Regions from separate parts of the Lysinibacillus sp. FSL W7-1291 genome, predicted to be linked through region 3. Evidence: predicted binding sites of a transcription regulator. Region 3 holds the regulator's gene; each other region holds the start of a gene.
What was found. Region 3 encodes LexA, which represses DNA repair genes until DNA is damaged. Its sites were predicted from a motif close to CGAACATATGTTCG; they were not measured.
Positions count from the first base shown of each region.

Region 1: NST76_RS18270 (DNA repair exonuclease) is a predicted target of LexA. The motif match lies at 5,936-5,949, and genes of this name have one in related genera.
Region 2: ruvA (Holliday junction branch migration protein RuvA) is a predicted target of LexA. The motif match lies at 3,716-3,729, and genes of this name have one in related genera.

Region 1 covers NZ_CP151994.1:3,763,906-3,771,322, forward strand. Annotated here, with positions in the region: gene NST76_RS18255 (HAMP domain-containing methyl-accepting chemotaxis protein) at 1-649, opposite strand, end outside; gene yhaM (3'-5' exoribonuclease YhaM) at 833-1,768, opposite strand; gene NST76_RS18265 (AAA family ATPase) at 1,765-4,653, opposite strand; gene NST76_RS18270 (DNA repair exonuclease) at 4,658-5,872, opposite strand; gene NST76_RS18275 (YhzD family protein) at 6,120-6,305, shown strand; gene NST76_RS18280 (enoyl-CoA hydratase) at 6,353-7,135, opposite strand; gene NST76_RS18285 (rhodanese-related sulfurtransferase) at 7,275-7,417, shown strand, end outside.
Region 2 covers NZ_CP151994.1:3,140,823-3,148,239, reverse strand. Annotated here, with positions in the region: gene pheA (prephenate dehydratase) at 1-501, shown strand, start outside; gene NST76_RS15245 (DCC1-like thiol-disulfide oxidoreductase family protein) at 520-912, shown strand; gene NST76_RS15240 (transcription repressor NadR) at 1,088-1,621, opposite strand; gene NST76_RS15235 (LysM domain-containing protein) at 1,763-2,791, shown strand; gene NST76_RS15230 (phosphotransferase) at 2,781-3,659, shown strand; gene ruvA (Holliday junction branch migration protein RuvA) at 3,772-4,392, shown strand; gene ruvB (Holliday junction branch migration DNA helicase RuvB) at 4,411-5,415, shown strand; gene queA (tRNA preQ1(34) S-adenosylmethionine ribosyltransferase-isomerase QueA) at 5,432-6,472, shown strand; gene tgt (tRNA guanosine(34) transglycosylase Tgt) at 6,529-7,417, shown strand, end outside.
Region 3 covers NZ_CP151994.1:1,222,794-1,230,210, forward strand. Annotated here, with positions in the region: gene NST76_RS05690 (A24 family peptidase) at 1-294, shown strand, start outside; gene NST76_RS05695 (gamma-glutamyl-gamma-aminobutyrate hydrolase family protein) at 328-1,050, shown strand; gene lexA (transcriptional repressor LexA) at 1,161-1,778, opposite strand; gene NST76_RS05705 (LysM peptidoglycan-binding domain-containing protein) at 1,945-2,259, shown strand; gene NST76_RS05710 (recombinase family protein) at 2,256-2,921, shown strand; gene def (peptide deformylase) at 2,960-3,535, opposite strand; gene NST76_RS05720 (GNAT family protein) at 3,804-4,325, opposite strand; gene NST76_RS05725 (DUF896 domain-containing protein) at 4,512-4,745, shown strand; gene tkt (transketolase) at 4,870-6,864, shown strand; gene NST76_RS05735 (hypothetical protein) at 6,959-7,117, shown strand; gene NST76_RS05740 (response regulator transcription factor) at 7,157-7,417, opposite strand, start outside.

The sequences.
Region 1 (7,417 bases), 2.0 Mb from region 3:
GCTGTAAACCTAAATCAGCCTTTTGATTTGTTTCATTCGCTATATCTGCAACAGCCTGTACAGCAGAAGATGCATGGTCCATATCTTTGGAAATTAGATTAGCGGATTCAGATAAAAGGTCCATTTGCTTCAATTGTCCTTCCGCACTGGAAACAATATCTCCAATAGCATCAGAAATGGTTTCAACCGTGTGACTACTTTGCTCTGTAATCGTTGTAAATTCCTTTGTATAAGTCGAGACATCCGCAGATGCTTTATTCGTCTTTTCAATAACCGTGCCAATTTGCTCTAACATATGATTAAATTCAGTGGATAATTGTCCAATTTCATCTTTGAAACGGTCGTCAATGCGTACCGTTAAATCACCATCAGCCGCCTGTGTCATAGCCTTTAATACACGCTTTACACGTTTTAGGACGATATATCTCGTACATAACGAAATAATGACTGTACCAATAAATAACGAAATAAACGTATTAATGGCAACACCTGCACTGCCGTTTAAATGTACTACTTTTTCAAATTGATGACTAACAAATTCTGAGATATGCGAGCTAATAAACAAACTTATACCTATAGCTAGTATCATTTTGAAAATTAAACTTTTCCAAAACTTAATTTCCCGTGAAAAAAGTCCCTCTGTTTCCATTGCTCTTCCCCATTCCTATCATTTCTCTCTTTATTCTAAAATAAATACTAGCATTGGTACAATAGTTAGGTACTAAAATTACACATATGCATATTTAGACTTATCGAAATCAGTATAGGTTAGTCAATAAGCAACATCAATTATCAATTTCTCAACAGGTTAGGGGCTTAATCATATTACTTTTTAAATAGAAGGCTTATAGAATGAACGATTATCAAGTGGGAAAAGCCGCTCAGTAAATTCACCTGGTGTCGTTTTCCCTAATGCTCTTGTTAGCATGTTCATCTTCGCGTCTATATTATCAATATAATGTAAGATTTCCGCTTCTTGAAGCATCGGTTTTTTCGGACTCCCCCACTCTTCTTTCCCATGGTGAGACAATACCATATGCTGTAACAGCATGACTTCTTCGCCTTCAATTTCTAGCTCACTTGCAATTTTGGCAATTTCATTCACCATAATGGTAATGTGACCTAATAAATTGCCCTCCACTGTATACATCGTGGCAACAGGCCCAGACAACTCCACAACCTTGCCAATATCATGCAAAATAATGCCTGCATATAACAGGTCACGATTAAGTGTTGGATATAAATCAGCAATGGCTTTTCCTAGTTTGAGCATGGACACCATATGATCTAATAAACCAGACGCATAGTCATGATGGTTTTTAGTTGCTGCCGGAAAAACTAAGATGGCATCATAATGTTTTTTAATAGCCGCTCTTGTAATACGTGAGATATTTGGATTTTTAATATCAAAGAAAAATTGTGTCAATTCTTCATACAATTGTTCTTTTGGTGTTGCAGAGGATGGTACTAAATCATCGATCGCAATACCTTCCTCTGGCTTGGCAACACGAATAGATTTGATACGCAATTGATTCTTTCCTCTATAGTCGTGAATCTCTCCACCTACACGTACAATGGCCTCAGCATGATACATTTTTTCATGATCCTCATTTGTATCCCAGAGCTTTGCCTCAATATCTCCACTTTTATCTTGTAGTAATAGCGACATAAATGGCTTTCCAACGGTTGTAACACCTTTTGTCGCTTGTTTTATTAATAAAAATTGATCAACTGCTTCTCCAACTTGGAGCGTCGTAATCCCTTTCATGTTGACGCCACTCCCCTTTCATTTGCTAATGCTCCTATATCGACAATTTGCTCTTTCTGCCAATGTTTGAGCATTGTATCATGACAAGTAAAATATAAAATTTGACGTTCATATCCTACTTCTTTCATTAATTGTACCATTTTGTTTGTACGGTTTCGATCAAAATGGACAAATGGATCGTCCATAATAATTGGAAATGGAGCAGTGCTCACTAGTGTTTTTGCAAGGGCCAGACGTAATGCAATATAGGCTTGTTCTTTGGTAGCCTGAGATAATTCAGCCATTTGATAACGTAATCCTGCTACATCTTGTGCAACAAAATAACCTTCATCATGAATCGAAAGTTTATCGTATCTTCCCCCTGTTAGTAAACGGAAAATCGCATTCACCTCCACAAGGACATGAGGTAATTTTTCTTCACGTAGGCGGAATAATGTTTCGTGAATGGCTGTCGCAACAGCTTTTTTAGTTGCCCATTGCTCAATCAGCTGCTGCAATTCTGCTTTCTCCTGCTCAAACTGTTGTAGCAATTGCCCATACTTTTCATCATTTAATAGCTGATCTTTTTCAATGAGCAAAGCAGCACGTTGCGCAAGACATTGGTCGATCGCTAGCTGCGTTGAATTTTGCTCTTGTTCTAAAGCATGTATGTCCTCGTTAACAGTGTCCTCCACTAGACTCTCTCGCTGTGGAAGATTGAGTGAGGCGAGTTGAGCCTGAACCGTTTGTAACTCTGTCATGATGTTTTTTTGCTGCTCAAATTGCTCATACATTTCATAATAAGCCTGCTCGTTTGGAACTTGTGCTTCATTCAATAGCTCAGCCATTTCAGTTGTATAACGGTCCAGTTTTGATTGCCCACCATCCATTTTTATCTTCAGGCCAGCTAGCTGTTCTTTTGTTTGCTGTACTTGCTGTTGATGTTGTTGTGCTTCAAGGTAGGCTGTCCGTAAATACATATATATTTCCTGTTCATTATAGGCTCCCTCTAAAACCTGTTGAAGCTGTTTATAAATATGCTGCTTTTCTTTTTGAACTTCTTGCATAAGGCTTAGGGTACTATTTTTTTTAGCTGCTAGCTCTTGCACACTCCGAATACGCATAAATAATTCGGGCATTAACGTTCTGGCGATTGTTCCCTGTAATCGATAACGTTTTAAAAAATGCTGGAGTGTGTGAGTGGCTTCTTCAATCTCTATCTCAGCCTGTTGAATTTTATATTCAAGAGAAGCGTATTGCTGCTCCTTCTCCTTTTGCTGTTCATTGACGTGTACCCAACGATCTTCATATCTTTGCTTCTTTAATAGCACCGCTTGTACCGTCATTTCCTCCTGCTCTAACTCTCGAAGAAGGGAACTATGCTCTTTACTAGTAGGCTCATCCGCTTGTTTAACATATCGGATAAATAACAGAGTCAGCAATGATAAAACAGCTCCGATAATGGTCGTAACTATGTTTTTTTCAAATACACCATAAATCAATGACAATAAACCGATTAGCAGTACAAGCCAGCTAAAATAATGAGGTTGCTTTTGTTTACTACGTTGCGATTTGACCGCACGTAATTGCTCAAGCTTACGCTTTTGTTGGGGCCACTGTGCTAAAATATGTTCTTCTTCATTTGTTAATGACTCTTGCATGAGCCGTTGCTTTTGTTTGGCAATTGTCTCTAATTCTAGATGGACTTGCTCTAGTGAGCGTAGATGAAACTTTAGCTCGTCCTCTGCCTCCTCCAATTTACTTAATTGAAGCTGAAATTGTTGTTCCTGCTGGAGTGAAACCGTTTCTTCGAGAAGATTCTCCTGTGCCTCTGTCTCGAGTACGCCTAATAAACGAAACTGTGCTTTCATTTCTTGCTCAAACATAAAGAGATCATCATGTAAATTTTGCTCCTTCACCATCAGCTGATGCCACGTTGCCTCTTTTTGCATAAGACGAGCCATTTCATTGACCGTATGCTCATCCGCTATGGTAAGTACTTGATTTTGTAATGTTTGATATTGCTCCTTTAATTGCATTAGCTGCTGACTTTCGTGTAATAGACGATCCTTTAATTGCTCATAGCGTCTTATACCTTCTGGCGGAAACTGTACATGTTGATAATTGACCAGTGTCTGCTGTAAAATCTGTTGCTGTTTGAGGAGAGGAAGTGCCTGCTTTTGAATCGTTAACTGCTGCCATTGTTGTTGCAGCAGTTTTTTCGTACTATAAAGCTTTTCTAGATTATGCTCAAGTAGTTGTAATTGCTTTAATTTGTCCTCAAATGTTAGAATCTTTCCCTGCTCCTGTTTAATCGTACGCTCAAGCTGCTTTAATTGCTCAACCTTTTGATTAATTACGGGTACTTTACCTGTTTTTTTAAACAGCTCATTTGCCTCTTTCTCCATCTTCTTTTCAAGAGCTGATAAATGTTGAACCCCCGTTGTGCCAGAAGCTAGTAGCAAATGGGTTAGCTCCTCCTCTGACATTTTTTCAATGCCCTGTAGCTCGTGCAATGAAAATGAAAAAATGGATTCAAAGGACGTTCTAGAATACCCATATAAAAGCTTAGTTAATAGTTCCTCGTGTCCCATTGTCCCATCCTCTAGATAAACAGAAACATCGCCCGCTGCCTTTCCTTTCACACGTTCAATAGTGCACTGGCCATAAATAGGATGCACGAGTGTGAGCTGACCACCATATTTCGTCGAAACTTTTGGTTCATATTTGCGCTGTGCCTGCTGCCGTATAGGGAAACCAAAGAGCATTTGTAGTATAAACTGCTGAATCGTCGTCTTTCCTGCTTCATTTAATCCATAAAAAATAGTGACACCCTCATTTAAGGAAATGGTGATGTTTTCATGCTTACCAAAGCCATATATTTGGATTTTTTGTATAGTCAGCATGTGATCACGCCCTTTGAATTTCTTCTGCCAATAATGCCTGTGCATTTTGCGTTAAGTTTTCAATATCCTTGTCACTTAGTGGCTCTATCAGCCTTGCACCACCAGCATATTGGTATAAATCTTTTAGAATATCTTTCCATTCATTACTGTCCCACTGCTCCATTAAGCTGACAACGGATTGAGTTGCTGCTGTCTGCTCATAAAGACTTGCTGTCTTCTGCAATACCAACTTTTGTACCCAACACATCGGCTCAATGCCTTCCTCCGTCTCTCGCACAGTATCTAACCATGCATCTACAGTTGCGTGTGCAAATAAAGCTTCCGTTTGTTCATCAATGTTTTGCAGGTGAAGCTCAACTACTGATGCCCCGTACTTCGTCCTATTCGTTGTGATCGCTTCCGAACATCTTTTTAGTAATTCATTGGCATGTACAACATTCGTACAATCCACTTCTATCGTGTTATAAACGACAGTAGATGTAGGGATAAAATCTAGCTCATTCGATGTTTGGGATAACGTCACGTCATAAAAGCCTTTCAGTCCTTGTTCTTTACGATGTCGACTTTGAATATTGCCTGGATAAACAATGGGAGGGTTTTGATGTAAAAGCTGTCGTTTATGAATATGTCCCAAAGCCCAATAATGATAGTTCTTTTCTATCAACTGCTGCTTAGTGAAAGGGGCGTAAACATCATGGGTCGTGTTGCCTGCCTCACTGCCGTGTAGCATACCAATATGAATGGCATGCTGATCCTGTGCAATTGGATAACTTTCAATAACTGATTCCTTTAAATGGCGTTCATGATAGCTGAAACCATATATATTTACTTGCTGGCCTCGGATTTTTAATTGAACCACGGTCGTTTCCGCTGGTAGTTCATAGACATTGCTTGGCAAAGCAAAGCGTGTCCAAGTGCCATTTAAATGATCGTGGTTACCATAGCTCACAATTACAGGGATGTTGTGTTGGAAGAGCTTTTCCATTGCATCCTGAAATCTTCGTTGTGCTTGCAAGCTACGATTTTCACCATCATAAATATCTCCAACAATTAATATAAAATCAGGTTTCTCTTGAATTGCTTTATGGATCATTTTATCGAATGCTTCAAAAGTACTCGACCTAATGTTCTTTAAAATGTGCTCAGGTAATCCAAATAAACCTTTAAATGGACTATCTAAATGTAAATCTGCCAAATGAAAAAAACGAATTGCTGTCATCCAATCACCTCAAATAGTAGATAATTATCGCCTCTGTACCGTAATATGTTCACTAAACAAAACCGAATATTTGTTCTATTTTATCATAGTTCACGTTTTATGAAAAATGGTATTACATAAAAAACAGCATTGCCTTACTTTTTCCACAATTTTCGTAATTTATCAAAAAATTCACTAGTTTTACCGTGAAGTTTATAAATCTTCTATGTATAATAGAAATATATTTAAGTAAAAGGGTGGGGTTTGTATGGAGAATTATCGTTTTACAGCTTTTGAAAAAACAGGGGAAACATTATTTGATGAAACTTGGACATTTGAAAATGATGAGGCTGCTAAACTAAACGGACAACAACAAATTGAGGAAAAAGGTGTTGCCGACAAAACTCATCGTCTTGTAAACGCTTCGGGTAAATTAATTTTATTCCATGTTTAGTGGCTAAAAGGCACGTAGTCAATGTTGCTACGCGCCTTTTATGATTGTTATTTTCCTACAAAGACAGGCATTCTTTTCTCTACAAATGCATGAATGCCTTCTAGATGATCTGTTGTTTTACGCATAGCGGATTGCCCCTCTGCTTCTAAAGCTAGGATATTTTCTAGCTGAGGCAAATTTTGAGCATGTAGAATTTTTTTCGTTGTAATCATGGAAGAAATAGGTGACGCAAGCATTTTACCAACAAGCTGATCTGCCATGGCAAATACAGTACCCTCTGGTGCAATAAAGTCAATAAGCCCTTCATCTAATGCTTCTTTTGCTGTTAATACCTTCCCCTCCCAAATCATCTGTTTCGCTTTAACAGTCCCCACACGTTCCTTCATGAAGAAATGACCACCTCCATCTGGGATTAGTCCTATTCCAATGAAATTCATAGCTAGCTTACTATTTTCACAAGCCACAACTATATCTGCCCCAAGTGTTAGACTAAACCCTAGACCTGCCGATGCACCATGAACAGCCGCAATCACAATCATTGGTAACTGATAATACGCTTTCACAATACGTGAAAGATAGACCATTGCCTCATCAATATTTAATGGTTTATTTTCATCTAACATAGCCTTGATATCGCCACCCGCAGAAAAGACTTTTCCTTCTCCACGAATAACAAGCACCTGTATATTTTGTTCCTGTTGGAGAGTCTCAAAGCATTCTGCGAGTTCTCGCATCATAACATCATCCATAGCATTCATCGCCTGCGGACGATTCAATGTTAACGTTGCACGACGTTCTAATTTTTCTAAAGTAATCGTTGAAAATTCCATCTCTATTACCCCCAAATATGAATAGTCATTCACTATGTACTATTCGTGTTTTTTTAGAAAACTCCTTCTACTCTAAGCAAAATTGCTCTTGTTATGCTATATTAAAGGACGAATATTGAGTTAAAGGTGGTAACGTATTTTGATACAGAAGGACTATCGTGTATTACTTTATTATAAATATATTACAATTGAAGACCCTGTAGCATTTGCAGAAGAACATTTAGCATTATGTAAAGAAATTGGACTTCTTGGACGTATTTTAGTAGGCTCTGAAGGCATTAA
Region 2 (7,417 bases), 1.9 Mb from region 3:
AGTCATGTGCCATTACATCAAACAACTTCCACAGCGGCAGCAGCGAAATATGTATCAGAAAATCCACAAGAATGTATAGCCGCAGTAGGCAATGCAGCAGCAGCCGAAAAATATGGTCTTGACATAGTTGAATCGAATATCCATGATTTCCATTTTAACCATACACGTTTCTTTGTACTGTCCAAGCAAAATAAACGATTGCCGCAAGAGCTATCTGAAGGGCAAGCTAAGACAACGTTTATGATTACATTGCCAACGGATCGTTCAGGGGCATTGCATCAGGTGCTTTCTGTTTTTGCATGGCGTCAACTGAATTTAAGTAAAATTGAATCACGTCCACTTAAAACGGGCTTAGGTGATTATTTCTTTATGATTGATGTATTAGCAGATGAAAAAGAACCGATGATGCGTGGCGCCATGGAAGAATTAGCTGCACTAGGCTGTAAGGTAAAATCTTTGGGTACTTACTTCACTTATGTTACATCAGACGAGGCAGAATAGCTGTAGGGAGGAATGGTAATGGCAGGCATCATTTTATTTGATGGTATCTGTAATTTTTGTGATAGCACTGTTCAATTTATTATCAAACACGATGAAGCTGGCTATTTTCAATTTGCGTCACTTCAAAGTGATATCGGCCAAGCATTGCTCAATCAGTACAATATACCAAAGAATATAGATAGTGTGATTCTGATTGAACAAGGGAACGTCTCGCTGGAATCTACCGCAGCATTAAACATATGCAGGAAATTGGATGGACTGTGGCCTTGCTTCTATGCCTTGATTCTTGTTCCCCCCATTATCCGTAATGCGCTGTATCGATTATTTGCTAAACAACGCTATCGTTTATTTGGTCAAAAAAGTGAATGCTTATTGCCCACACCTTCTCAACGGCAACGATTTCTTTCCTAGTAGCGCACGGGTTTATAATATCCGCAGAGAGTGGAAAAATACTTTCGCTCAGGATCAAAATACTCGCGAAGAGAAAAGAAATACCGTCGCTCAAGCGTCCAATCAGAAGCATAACATTTGCAATCAAAACAGAAAGCACCGTATGAAAAAGGATATCATACGGTGCTTTTGCTATTTATTGATCTGACACTAAGTAGCTCTTTTTTTGTAAGGCTTGTTCAATTAAAGTTAAAACTTCAACAGAGGGTGCAGAGATGACATGCAGATGAATGCCACCAGTAAGGGCGGATAAATAATTAGCCTGTGTGGCATTGACACGTTCGATAAACTGTTTCACCTCATGGCGATTTGATACCATAATGGAGGCAGTGAGTTCACCATATATTGGATGTTCTACAATAACATTTTTGACAGTACCACCACAATCGACAATGGTCATTAATTCATCCTCTGTTTGCTCTGAGGTATGCAAGCAAGGGAACGTACGTTCAACGGTTTGCTGTAATTGTTCCTGATGCATATAAAGATAGCCCTGGCTTGTGGCAATAATGGGCTCATTTCTTGCCTTTAATAGAGTCATATCATTGACGATAACTTGTCTAGAAACATTGGCGAACTTAGCCAAGTCTGTCCCAGTTATAGGTGCTTTACTGTTTTTTAATTGCGCTAAAAGTTGCAGTCGGCGTTCTTCGCCTAACATTTTTTTCATAAGAGTTCACCTCTGCTCATAATAAAGGAATCAGCATTCCTTATGTTTTAGTGTACCATGAAGCATTTCTAACTTGCTGAAATTTTTGTATCCAAATGAAACATTGAACATATGATACGTAGAGAGGAAGGGAGGAAAAAATTGCGTATTCATATTGTTCAAAAGGGAGACACCTTGTGGAAGATTGCGAAAGAGTACGGCATTTCGTTTGAAGATTTGAAGCGGCTCAATGTCCATCTTGCCAACCCAGATTATATTGTTCCAGGTATGGAAATTATATTGCCTGAAAAAATAAACAAAGAGCCGCATAGAGAATCACATAAAGAAATGCCGAAAAAGGAAACACAAGTGCATAAGGAGGCACCGAAGGAAAGTCCTAAAAAAGAGGTACAGCGACCGATGCCACCACCGCCGCCTATTGTACCGCCACCACCAGCTCCTATGCCAATGCCAGAACCACAAATGATTCCGATTCCAATACCGATGCCAATGCCTATGCAAATGCCACAACAACCGATGTGGGTACCGCAGCCTGTGGAAATGAATTGGCACCAACAATTGGTGATGCCACAAATGGAGCAAAATGTTACAACACCACCTGTACAAATACAGCCACCACCACCGCCAGCACCTACACCACCACCTGTAGCTCAACCGAAGCCAATGCCACAACCAGCGCCACAGCCACCGATGCATATCATGCCACAAATGCCTGCTGTCCCACATTGCTCAAGTTGTCATCAACCGATCTATCATCAAATGTGGTGGCCGATGATGCCAATGCAACCTCAGGTCGAGCATTATACGATGCCACAACAGCCAATGTCTTGTGACATGCCAGATCATAAAGTAGGTGGGATGGAAGACTTTTTAGAGTCTACATCACCATTCTTCCATACACAGGATCAGCAAATGAAGCCACAAATGGATATGAATATGGGTCAATCTTGTGGCTGTGGTACACAGCCAATGATGATGCCTGATATGAACATGGGTCAATCCTGTGGCTGTCATCAACAACCAATGATGATGCCTACATGGCAAATGGATCCTTGTCATTGTCCGCCACCACCATGTCCGACACATTGTCCACCGCCGTGCCCACCAGCAGGGGGACAATGGATGTCACCGCACTATTTCCCAGGCGGGATGACGCCTTATCGATGGTGAAAAAGCGTATATTGTAGAAGAGTTAAAGTCAAACATTTGGAAATATAAGTATGAATCGAATCATTATTTTGTCAAACGAGCGAAGCAAGTGGAAATTGCAGAGAAGGTGAGAGCAATTCATCGCCAGTTAGGACGCATGGAGCCTTCTCTAATCTTACCATTGGTCCAGAGTGATGATGAGCAGTTAATTGTGCAAGTATGGCAAGAAGGAAGCCATGGTGCTAACTTTGCATATAAAAAAGATCGTGAAGAATCTCTTAAATTATTAATAGCTTTACATGATACACATAAAAAAATAGCTTGGCAGCGAATGCCAGGCTTGCATACCTACTCGCAGCTTTTAAAATGGCAAATGCGTCATATGCGTTTTAAAAGTAGAAGAAATGAGTTTCGAGCTTTTTTAACAAAAGAAGAAATCGATCAAATTGTGCATTATAGTGATAAATCTTTACAACTGATTGCATTAGAGGATGCGCCTGAAAAAGAAATCACACTATTACATGGGGATGTGGTTCATCATAATTTTTTATGGTGCTCTGATGGCCAATTACGTTTAATTGATTTTGATTTAGCACATCTTGGCGAAGCAGATGATGAATATATTTTATGGTTGCATCGTGTATTACCTGCTGTTGATTATGATCTTGGGAAAATTTTTGCCGAATTACCTGAGCTGAAACGACTGGATAAAAGAAAGCTCCATCGTTTGAAATATCCGAATGAGCTATTACGAGAATGGCTTTTTGCAGTGGATTTACCACTAGAGCAACAGCTAGTATTTTTAGATTATTTAGTGCCATTCACAAAACGAGCCCTCACCTATTGGCCAAAACTGTGGTACGATATTGATAGATTTGTTAAAAAATGACCGTCATTTGGCGGTCATTTTTGTTTGGCAACAGCGCTTTTGCCACTACTTTTTGTCGAGCATTCGTTCGCTATATGCTATAATCGAAGACGATGATTGTGAGGGATTATAGATGTATGATTATTTAAAAGGACAAGTAACTCGTATTACACCTGAGTTTATAGTATTAGAACAACAAGGTATTGGCTGGCAACTTCATACGCCCAATCCGTTTGCATTCCGCACATCAGCCCTGGAGCAACAGATATATGTTCATTTGCATGTACGAGAGGATGCACAAGTTTTATATGGTTTCCCTAATCTAGATCAACGTGAGCTATTTCGAAAGCTAATATTAGTATCTGGCATAGGGCCAAAGGGGGCTCTAGCGATTTTAGCTACTGGGAATCCGCAACAGGTTATTAGTGCCATTGAGCGGGAGGACGAAGCGTTTTTAGTGAAGTTCCCTGGGGTTGGGAAAAAAACGGCACGTCAAATGATTCTTGATTTGAAGGGCAAGCTAGGCTCGTTATTAGATACATTGGAGCTTCCTAGTGCAGAACATGAGCTACCATTGTTTGGTGTGAATCCTTATAAGCATGAGCTAGAAGAAGCTATACTGGCGTTAATGGCACTTGGTTATTCTGAAAAAGAGCTCGAAAAAATTCGTCCACAGCTTGAGGACAACGACAAGCTGGAAACGACAGATGCCTTTATGAAACAAGCGTTGCAACTATTGCTAAAAATAAAATAAGGAAAGGAGGGAAGGTGCATGTCTGAACGTATGATGGCAAGTGAGGCAGGTAGCTATGATGAGCAGTTTGAATTATCTTTACGCCCTCAAAAATTAACGCAGTATATTGGGCAACATAAAGTGAAGGAAAACTTACAAATATTCATTGAAGCGGCAAAGCTTCGCCAAGAAAGTTTAGACCATGTGCTGTTATATGGACCTCCGGGACTTGGTAAAACGACATTAGCTGCTGTTATTGCGAATGAGATGAATGTCAATGTACGCATGACGAGTGGCCCTGCAATTGAGCGCCCAGGGGATTTAGCAGCTATTTTAAGTTCACTTGAGCCTGGGGACGTTTTATTTATAGATGAAATTCATCGACTCTCCCGTGCCATTGAAGAAGTGCTATATCCAGCAATGGAGGACTTCTGTTTAGATATTGTGGTGGGGAAAGGTCCAGAAGCACGTTCTGTACGCCTTGATTTACCTCCCTTTACCCTTGTAGGTGCTACAACAAGAGCTGGCGCCTTATCAGCCCCTTTAAGGGATCGCTTTGGTGTGTTACTACGCTTAGAATATTATGATGATCGTTCACTTGCTGAAATTGTGGTGCGAAGTGCTCATTTATTTGAGGTGAAAATTGAGCAAGTAGCGGCAATGGAAATGGCGAGACGCTCACGCGGAACACCTCGAATTGCGAATCGTCTATTAAAACGAGTACGAGATTATGCACAAGTGCTTGGAGATGGTATGATAACGGAGGGTCTTGCACAGCAAGCGCTAGAGCTGTTACAAGTTGATCCTAGAGGGCTTGATCATATCGACCATAAACTTGTAACGAACATGATTGAGCGCTTCCAAGGCGGTCCAGTGGGCTTAGATACGCTTGCGGCATCGATTGGTGAGGAACGGGTTACGATAGAGGATGTATATGAACCTTATTTGATGCAAATTGGCCTTATTCAACGTACACCACGGGGAAGAGTTGCCACACATTTAGCCTATGAACATTTTGGATATGAGTATCCACAACAAACATAAAGAAGGAAGTTTTTTCATGCGTGTAGAAGATTTTGATTTTGAATTACCGGAGGAGCTTATTGCTCAAACGCCATTAATTGATCGTACTGCGAGCCGCTTAATGGTTGTTACACCTGGCGCTACTAAAGTAGAGCACCACCATTTTGCTCACGTTTTAGATGAGCTACATGCTGGAGATTGTCTCGTATTAAATGATACAAGAGTCTTACCTGCTCGCTTAATGGGTGTGAAAGAGGAAACAGGTGCACATATAGAAGTATTGTTATTAAAGCAATTAGCTGGTACAGATGAGTGGGAAACACTTGTAAAACCAGCTAAGCGTGTAAAAGTAGGAACTGTTATCACATTTGGTGAAGGTTTATTAACAGCTACTTGTACAGGAGAGCTTGAACATGGCGGACGTACATTTGACTTTCATTATGATGGCATCTTTTATGAAATATTAGAGCAACTTGGTGAAATGCCGTTGCCTCCATATATTCGTGAAAAACTTGAGGACAAGGATCGTTACCAAACGGTTTATGCCAAAGAACGTGGCTCAGCTGCAGCACCAACAGCGGGACTGCATTTCACGGAGCAATTATTAGAGCAGGTAAAAGCGAAAGGTGTAGAAGTGGTCTTTATCACGCTACATGTGGGTCTCGGCACTTTCCGTCCTGTTAGTGTGGATTCGATTGAAAACCATGAAATGCACGCTGAATTCTATAGTGTGACCGAACAAGCGGCAGATACGATTAATCGTGTTAAGCAAAACGGCGGCAAGGTCATAGCTGTTGGGACAACCTCTACACGTACATTGGAGACAATTGGCTCTAAATATGAGGGGGAAGTGCGAGCAGAACAAGGTTGGACGTCTATTTTCATTTATCCAGGCTACAACTTTACGGTGGTGGATGGGTTAATTACAAACTTCCATTTACCGAAATCAACACTTGTCATGCTTGTTAGTACGCTAGCTACTCGAGAAACTATTTTAAGTGCCTATCAGCAAGCAGTGGAGGAAAAATATCGCTTCTTTAGTTTTGGAGATGCGATGTTTATACGTCCGAAAAAATAATAGTGGATACAATCGAAGTACTGTTTTTACTTCAGATAAGAGAGGATTTTTAGTTTATGACACAACCAGCAATTCGATATGAATTACTTCATACTTGTAAACAAACAGGAGCACGTCTTGGCATCGTCCATACACCACATGGCTCCTTTGAAACACCAGCATTCATGCCAGTGGGCACACAAGCAACTGTTAAAACGATGTCGCCAGAGGAATTAAAAGAAATGAATGCTGGGATCATTTTGTCCAATACGTACCATTTATGGCTTCGTCCAGGCAATGATATTGTCAAGGAAGCAGGCGGACTCCATAAATTTATGAACTGGGATCGTCCTATTTTAACGGATTCAGGTGGTTTCCAAGTGTTCTCCCTAAGTCAATTCCGTAAAATTGAGGAGGAAGGCGTTCATTTCCGTAATCACCTTAATGGAGATAAGCTATTTTTAAGCCCTGAAAAAGCAATGGAAATTCAAAATGATTTAGGGTCTGACATTATGATGGCGTTCGATGAATGTCCACCATTTCCTGCGACACATGATTATATGCTGCAATCAGTTGATCGTACAACACGTTGGGCAAAACGCTGTAAAGAAGCGCATAAGCGTCCAGAGGAGCAAGGTTTGTTTGGGATCATCCAAGGCGGAGAGTATGAGGATTTACGCCGTCGTTCAGCAGAAGCATTAGTGGAATTAGATTTCCCAGGCTACGCAATTGGTGGATTATCTGTTGGTGAACCGAAAGATGTGATGAACCGAGTGTTAGAATTTACGACGCCAATGATGCCTGAAAATAAACCACGTTATTTAATGGGGGTTGGCTCACCAGATTCTTTAATTGATGGAGCAATTCGTGGGATTGATATGTTTGACTGTGTGCTGCCAACACGTATTGCGCGTAATGGTACACTAATGACATCTGAAGGCCGTCTAGTGGTGAAAAATGCTAAGT
Region 3 (7,417 bases):
GCAGTCGTTGGTTTCGGCATATTATATAGTATTGCTGTGATATCAAACGGGGGCATGGGTGGAGGCGATATTAAATTATTCTTTTTAATTGGACTTGTTCTTGGTACAATGCATACACTGTTAACATTATTTATAGCTGCAGTTATCGGCATGATTGTCGGGCTTGTCGTGTTAACGAAGAACAAGCAGGGGAGAAAAACACCTATTCCTTTTGGACCTTCTATTGCATTAGCCGCTATCATTGTCTATTTTTATGGGGATTCATTAATCGATTGGTATTTAGGTTTTTGGTAATTGTTCAATCTTCAAGCATATGGAGGGAAGCAAGTGAAACCGATTATTGGCATTACAGCCTTTGTGGAAGATGATTTATCCTCTCGATTAAATGCTGCTTACAGTAAAAGTATCATTGATGCAGGTGGGATTCCGCTTATTATTCCACTTGGCGTAGAGGAGGATGCCACACAAATTCTATCCCTTACAGATGGTTTATTGTTATCTGGAGGCTATGACGTGCATCCATTTCTGTATGGGGCAGAGCCTGCACCAAAACTAGGGAAAATTCATCCAGCAAGAGATACGGTAGAGTTAGCATTAATTGAAGCGGCATTCACACGAAAGATGCCTATTTTGGGTATTTGCCGAGGCATTCAAATACTAAATGTAGCACTAGGTGGTACTTTATTTCAGGATATTGATAGTGACCATTTTAGTACTAAGCTGCTCAAGCATGTACAGCAATCTGCTCGAGCTGTAGCTACTCATTATGTACAAATTATGGAGGAGAATTTATTAGCGACCATTTTACAACAAGAGAAAATAGCGGTAAATTCATTTCATCATCAGGCAGTTAATGTATTAGCAGAGAAATTAAAAGTAGCAGCAAAATCGAGTGATGGCATTATCGAAGCAGTTGTTCATGAAGAGTTGCCATTTTGCTTGGCTGTTCAGTGGCATCCCGAGGAACTAGCTATAGCAGGAGATGAGCCTGCACAAAAATTATTTTCAGCCTTTGTTGAAGCTAGCTTAAAATTCAAAAAGGAAGCGTAGCAGGGGGACTGTACAAAGAATCCAACCATATATGGATTCTTTTTTTGCGTAAAAAAGAGGATACATGCTCTTAGAAGGAACACATAATCCTCAAAACCTACTTTAAATGATTAATGTACACGACGATATAGTCCTACAACTTGTCCTAAAATAGAAACTTGATCGACGATAATAGGCTCCATAGATGAGTTTTCAGGCTGTAAACGGAAATGATTTTTTTCCTTGAAGAAACGTTTGACCGTTGCTTCATCCTCTGCTGTCATGGCTACAACAATATCTCCGTTATTAGCTGTTGCCTTTTGCTTCACAATAACTAAATCGCCGTCTAAAATTCCTGCTTCAATCATAGATTCCCCCATAATCTCTAGCATGAATAACTGATCCTCGCTTGTGCCATACGTATCTGGTAATGGGAAATATTCTTCAATGTTTTCAATAGCAGTAATTGGGGAACCAGCAGTTACCTTCCCCACAAGTGGTACATGAATGACTTGCTGCTTTTGAATAGACTCTTCAGGCTCTAAAATTTCAATTGCACGTGGCTTTGTTGGATCTCGACGAATAAAGCCCTTTTGTTCTAATCGAGCTAAATGACCATGAACAGTTGAACTTGAAGCAAGTCCGACTGCTTCCCCGATTTCACGTACTGATGGTGGATATCCCTTAGCTCGTACCTCTTCTTTAATAAAAGCCAAAATGTCCTCTTGTCTTTTCGAAACTTTTTTCATGAGTGCTCACCTCTTTTTTCTAATATCATTCTTCTTATTTGATAGTATAACAGAATGCGAACATGTATGCAAACATAGGTTCGAAAAGTGTTTGACAAAAACGTTTGTTCGCTTTATTATGAGAACATACATTCCGAACAAACATTCTAGAAAAGGGGTTGTAACTATGACATGGTTAAAGAAAAATACACATATCTCCATTTTATTAGGAGCTTGTCTATTATTTGCAGGATACCTTTACATCACTGATCCAGGAGATGTTAATTACGCAGAAATTCAAATTGAACATGGGGATAGCTTGTGGTCGTTAGCAGAGCAATACCGTGGTAAGATGAGTACAGATGATTGGATTAAGCTGGTCAAAACAGAAAATGAATTAGCAGATATTAAAATTGTGGCAGGAAAGTCTCTAGTTATTCCTGTATTGGGTGATCAAGCCAATCCCATCCATACTATCGAAATTGCGAGAACTGAACAATGATGAATAAACAAATGTCGGCTGTTGTCTATTGCCGTGTAAGTACTGAAAAAGAAACACAAAGCTCCTCATTAGAGCGCCAACAGGAAGAGTTGCTGCGCTACGCTAGAGAGCAAGGCTATGAGGTAAAGGGTGTATTTAAGGATAAGCATAGCGGCTATGATGTGGAACGCGATGGCTTGCTTGAAATGCTTGATTTCATTAAAGAAAAGGGAATTAATGCCCTTTTTGTACAAGATGAAACACGATTAGGACGTGGGAACGCAAGGATGGCTGTGTTGCATTTATTGCAAAAATCAGCAACAGATGTTTTTTCCATGCGCGATGCAGGACCCGTTCAACTAAATGAAATGGACACGATGCTGCTTGAGATTTTAGCAATCGTGGAGGAGTATCAACGAAGAATCCATAATGCTAAAATACGTCGAGGCATGCGACGCGCTGTAGAAAATGGCTATCGTCCTGAAAATAATTTATCGAACCGAGGGAATCCCTATGGGCAGGAGCGAAAGGATCTACCTGTAGATGAAATTGTCAAGCTACGCAAACGTGGATTTACCTTTGAGGAAATTTCGATCACGCTTCGAGGGTTGGGCTTTGAAGTAAGTAAAGCGACTGTTCATCGTCGCTTCCAAGAACATCAAGAAAGATTAGCAGGCAAATAATATCGCCTGCTAATCTTTTTTATTCACAGTAAAAAATGCTATTGATAGGAAGCCAAACTGTCGATGATGATGTTAGTAGGTAGTTGAAAAGGATACTCTTTATTTATTCGATCATAAAACATTATGCCATTTAAATGATCGATTTCATGTTGGACAACGATCGCCCCATAGCCCTGAAACGGCAGGATGAATTCTTGACCATCAATGTCATATGCTCTGACCTTAATACGCTCGTATCTTGGCACAAAACCATGGACAGGTCGATTAACCGACAGGCAGCCTTCTCCATCAGGTAAATAAATCATATTGAGGGAATGACTTATGATTTTGGGATTGATAAACACCATTTCATTATGATCAAATAGTACAGCAAACATTCGTTTGTCTACACCTATTTGATTTGCAGACAACCCAGTTCCAGGGCGAAGCTTATATTTTTTTGCTAGCGTTGGATCTTGGCTGTTTTTGAGATATTGCAGCATAGCTAATAAAGTATTTCGATCCTCTTGGTTTAAGGGTGTCGTCACTTCTTCGGTTTGTTTTCGTAATAATACCGAGTCTTCTTTCACAAAATCTTTCATGGTAATGATCGAATCAGGAAGAAATTTAGTCATACATAAACACCTCATCAATACGGCTATTGAGGACTTTAGCCATCTTCAAAGCTAATGGCTCGTACTTATCATTTTCAATACAATTAATTGTCTGTCTAACAACACCGCATTCTTTCGTAAGTATAGCTTTGGTTATCCCTAATTTGTTTCTCAACATTTTGATCATACTCCTCAGGTTTATCCCTCCGTTTTGTCTGAAGTGTTAGCCATTTATTTTATACTCTTTTTACTGAATGACCAAATGTTGTTACTATGTAACACGGTCATTTTATAGAGTTCTATGCCATTCTTCTTGCAAGATTGCGTAATAGTATTCATCCCACCAATTGTCACCATGCGGTATACATTTTTTAAAAAATCCTTCACGCCGCATACCGATCTTTTCCATCACTCGGTAAGAAGCTATATTTTCGGGTTGGCATGTTGCTATTATTCTATGAAGCTTCAATTTGGAAAATCCATAATCTAATAGGGCTTGAGCAGCTTCTGATGCATAGCCATGTTGCTGATAAGCAGGATTCAATACCCATCCAATTTCATAGGTATGTTCGCCAAAGCATCGATGAAAAACTAAATGACCAATAACTTCTGGTTGATCGCGTAAAGTAATGGCAAAATGCTTAGCTTGATCCGCGCTATTTTCTGTTATAAATTTTTGGACTTGTTCTTCAGTTAAAACTCCTTCAGGCATATAATGCATCACCGTTTCATCAGACATATAGCTATAAACAGCCTGCCAATCTTGGGCTTCAAATTTTCGGATAAGTAATCGCTGTGTTGTGATGTTCATTTAATTTCCTCCAATAAATATAAATTTTTTCCTTTTATTATTAGTTATACACGACTAACATCTGGAAGTCATGTAAATTATGGCTAAGAAGTGTTATTAAGGGTTGGTATAACTGCATTTTAAGGGAAAGCATGCTATACTTTGCATACTGAAGTCATTAAGCTAGGTATTGAAAGGTGTGTAACAATGTTATCAAAGGAAAAAATTAACCGAATTAATGAACTTTCTGCTAAGGCCAAAAGTGGTCAATTAACAGAAGCAGAGGCTAAGGAGCGAACAGCACTTCGCAAGGAGTACTTAGATACGTTTAGAGCGACTATGCGAGATACGATTGAAAATGTAAAAGTGGTAGATGCAGAAGGTAATGATGTGACACCAGAGAAAGTAAGACAAGCTAAAAAAAATAAATTTCTAAATTAATGTGACACAATTCAATAAAGTATGTATGAAAACGCAATTAGTATAACAAAAGCATTGTTTTCTAAAGCAATGTTGACTAAACTGTAAAAGAACAATATAGGACGAGAAAGGATGTCACAATATAATGACTCAACACGCGGATCTTTTAGCAATTAATGCTATTCGAACTTTGTCAATCGACGCTATCGAAAAAGCAAATTCTGGTCACCCAGGTTTACCAATGGGGGCGGCGCCAATGGCTTATACGCTATGGACAAAACAATTACGCCATAATCCAGCAAATCCAAAATGGTATAACCGTGATCGTTTTGTACTATCAGCTGGTCATGGTTCTATGCTTCTGTACAGCTTACTTCATCTTGGAGGCTATGGTTTACCAATGGAAGAAATTCAAAACTTCCGCCAATGGGATTCATTAACACCAGGACATCCTGAATACGGTCATACAGTAGGTGTAGAGGCAACAACTGGTCCACTTGGTCAAGGGATTGCTATGACAGTTGGTATGGCAATGGCTGAGCGTCATTTAGCGGCTACTTACAATAAACCTGGTCATGATATCGTTGACCACTACACATTTGCCCTTTGTGGTGATGGTGACTTAATGGAAGGTGTAGCAGCTGAAGCTATTTCATTGGCTGGTCACTTAAAACTTGAAAAATTAATCGTACTTTACGATTCTAATGATATTTCTTTAGACGGTGACTTAGAAAAGTCATTCTCAGAAAACGTACAAAAACGCTTTGAATCTTATGGCTGGAATTACTTAAAAGTGGCTGATGGTACAGATGTAGATGCCATTAATGCCACAATTGAAGAAGCGAAAAAATCAACTGGCAAACCAACATTAATTGAAGTAAAAACAGTGATTGGTTTTGGTTCTCCAAATAAATCTGGTAAAGCAGATTCACATGGTGCGCCACTTGGTACAGATGAAGTTGTCTTAACGAAAGCTGCGTATGAATGGGCACACGAGCCATTCCAAATTCCTGCTGAAGTGTATGATACATTTAATGCTGCTGCTGAAATACAAGGTGCACAATCTGAGGAAGCTTGGAATGCTAAATTTGCTGCATATAAAGAAGAGTTCCCAGAGTTAGCGGCTCAATTTGAAAAAGCGATGAATGGTGAATTACCAGAGGACTTTGCGTCAGAGCTACCAGTATATGAGGCAGGTAAATCTGTAGCAACACGTTCTTCTTCTGGTGACGCGATTAATGCCATTGCGAAGAAAACTCCTTCATTCTTTGGTGGTTCCGCTGACCTTGCTGGCTCCAATAAAACAACGATGAAGGGTGCAGGCGATTTCTCTGCAGACGATTATGCTGGTCGCAACATCTGGTTTGGTGTTCGTGAATTTGCAATGGGTGCTGCGATGAACGGTATGGCTCTTCATGGTGGTTTAAATGTATTTGGCGGTACGTTCTTCGTATTCTCTGATTATGTTCGTCCAGCAGTTCGTCTTTCTGCATTAATGGGGCTTCCTGTAACATATGTATTTACACATGACTCTATTGCAGTAGGGGAAGATGGTCCAACACATGAACCAATCGAACACCTTGCATCACTACGTGCGATGCCAAATCTATCTGTTATTCGTCCTGCGGATGCAAATGAATCAGCGGTAGCTTGGGAGCTTGCCGTAGCATCAGAAAAAACGCCAACTGTTTTAGTATTATCTCGTCAAAACTTACCTGTCCTTGACGCTTCTATTGAAACAGTTCGTGATGGTGTTACGAAGGGTGCTTACACAGTATCTCCTGCTACAAAAGAAGTAGCAGATGCTATTTTAATCGCAACAGGCTCTGAGGTTTCACTTGCTGTTGAAGCACAGAAAGCATTAAAAGCAGAAGGTGTGGATGTGGCAGTTGTTTCCATGCCGTCTATGGATCGCTTTGAAAAACAAGACGCAGCTTATAAAGAATCTGTCCTACCAAAAGCTGTGACAAAACGTCTTGCGATTGAAATGGGTGCATCATTTGGCTGGCATAAATATACTGGCTTTGAAGGTGACGTTCTTGCAATCGACAAGTTCGGTGCATCAGCTCCAGGTGAATTAGTAATGGAAAAATACGGATTCACTGTAGAAAATGTCGTAGCGAAAGTAAAAGCACTATAATTTATATTAAAATACCGCAACACTCAGCGAACTTAAACATCGACTGAGTGTTGCGGTACTTTTTTATTATGATAAAAATGAGATTATTGCAGAGGTGCTGCATCATTTTGCCAAGTATCCAAAGGAACAATTTATCATGATCGGGGCTCGTGAAAATGATTTTGATGCTATCGGCGTGACATATGGTTATGGATCACGACAAGAATTAGAAAAGGTATATTGTGGATCTAATCAAGTATCTCTAAATACATGAAAAAACTGCATGCTGACATGCAGTTTTTTATGTAGGTGTTTATTTAGCAAGGCCATTTTGAAAAGCATAGACAACAGCCTGTGTACGATCTTGCACTTCGAGCTTTGCTAAAATATTGCTAACATGTGTTTTTACGGTCTTTAAGGCAATGTATAGTTCGTCAGCGATTTCCTGATTGGCTTTACCCTTTGCCATGAGCAATAATACTTCCATTTCACGGTCAGTGAGCTGTTCGTAAAGGGGCGTATTATTACCATGGCGCATACGGTGCATCATTTTGGATGTGACTTCTGGCTCTAA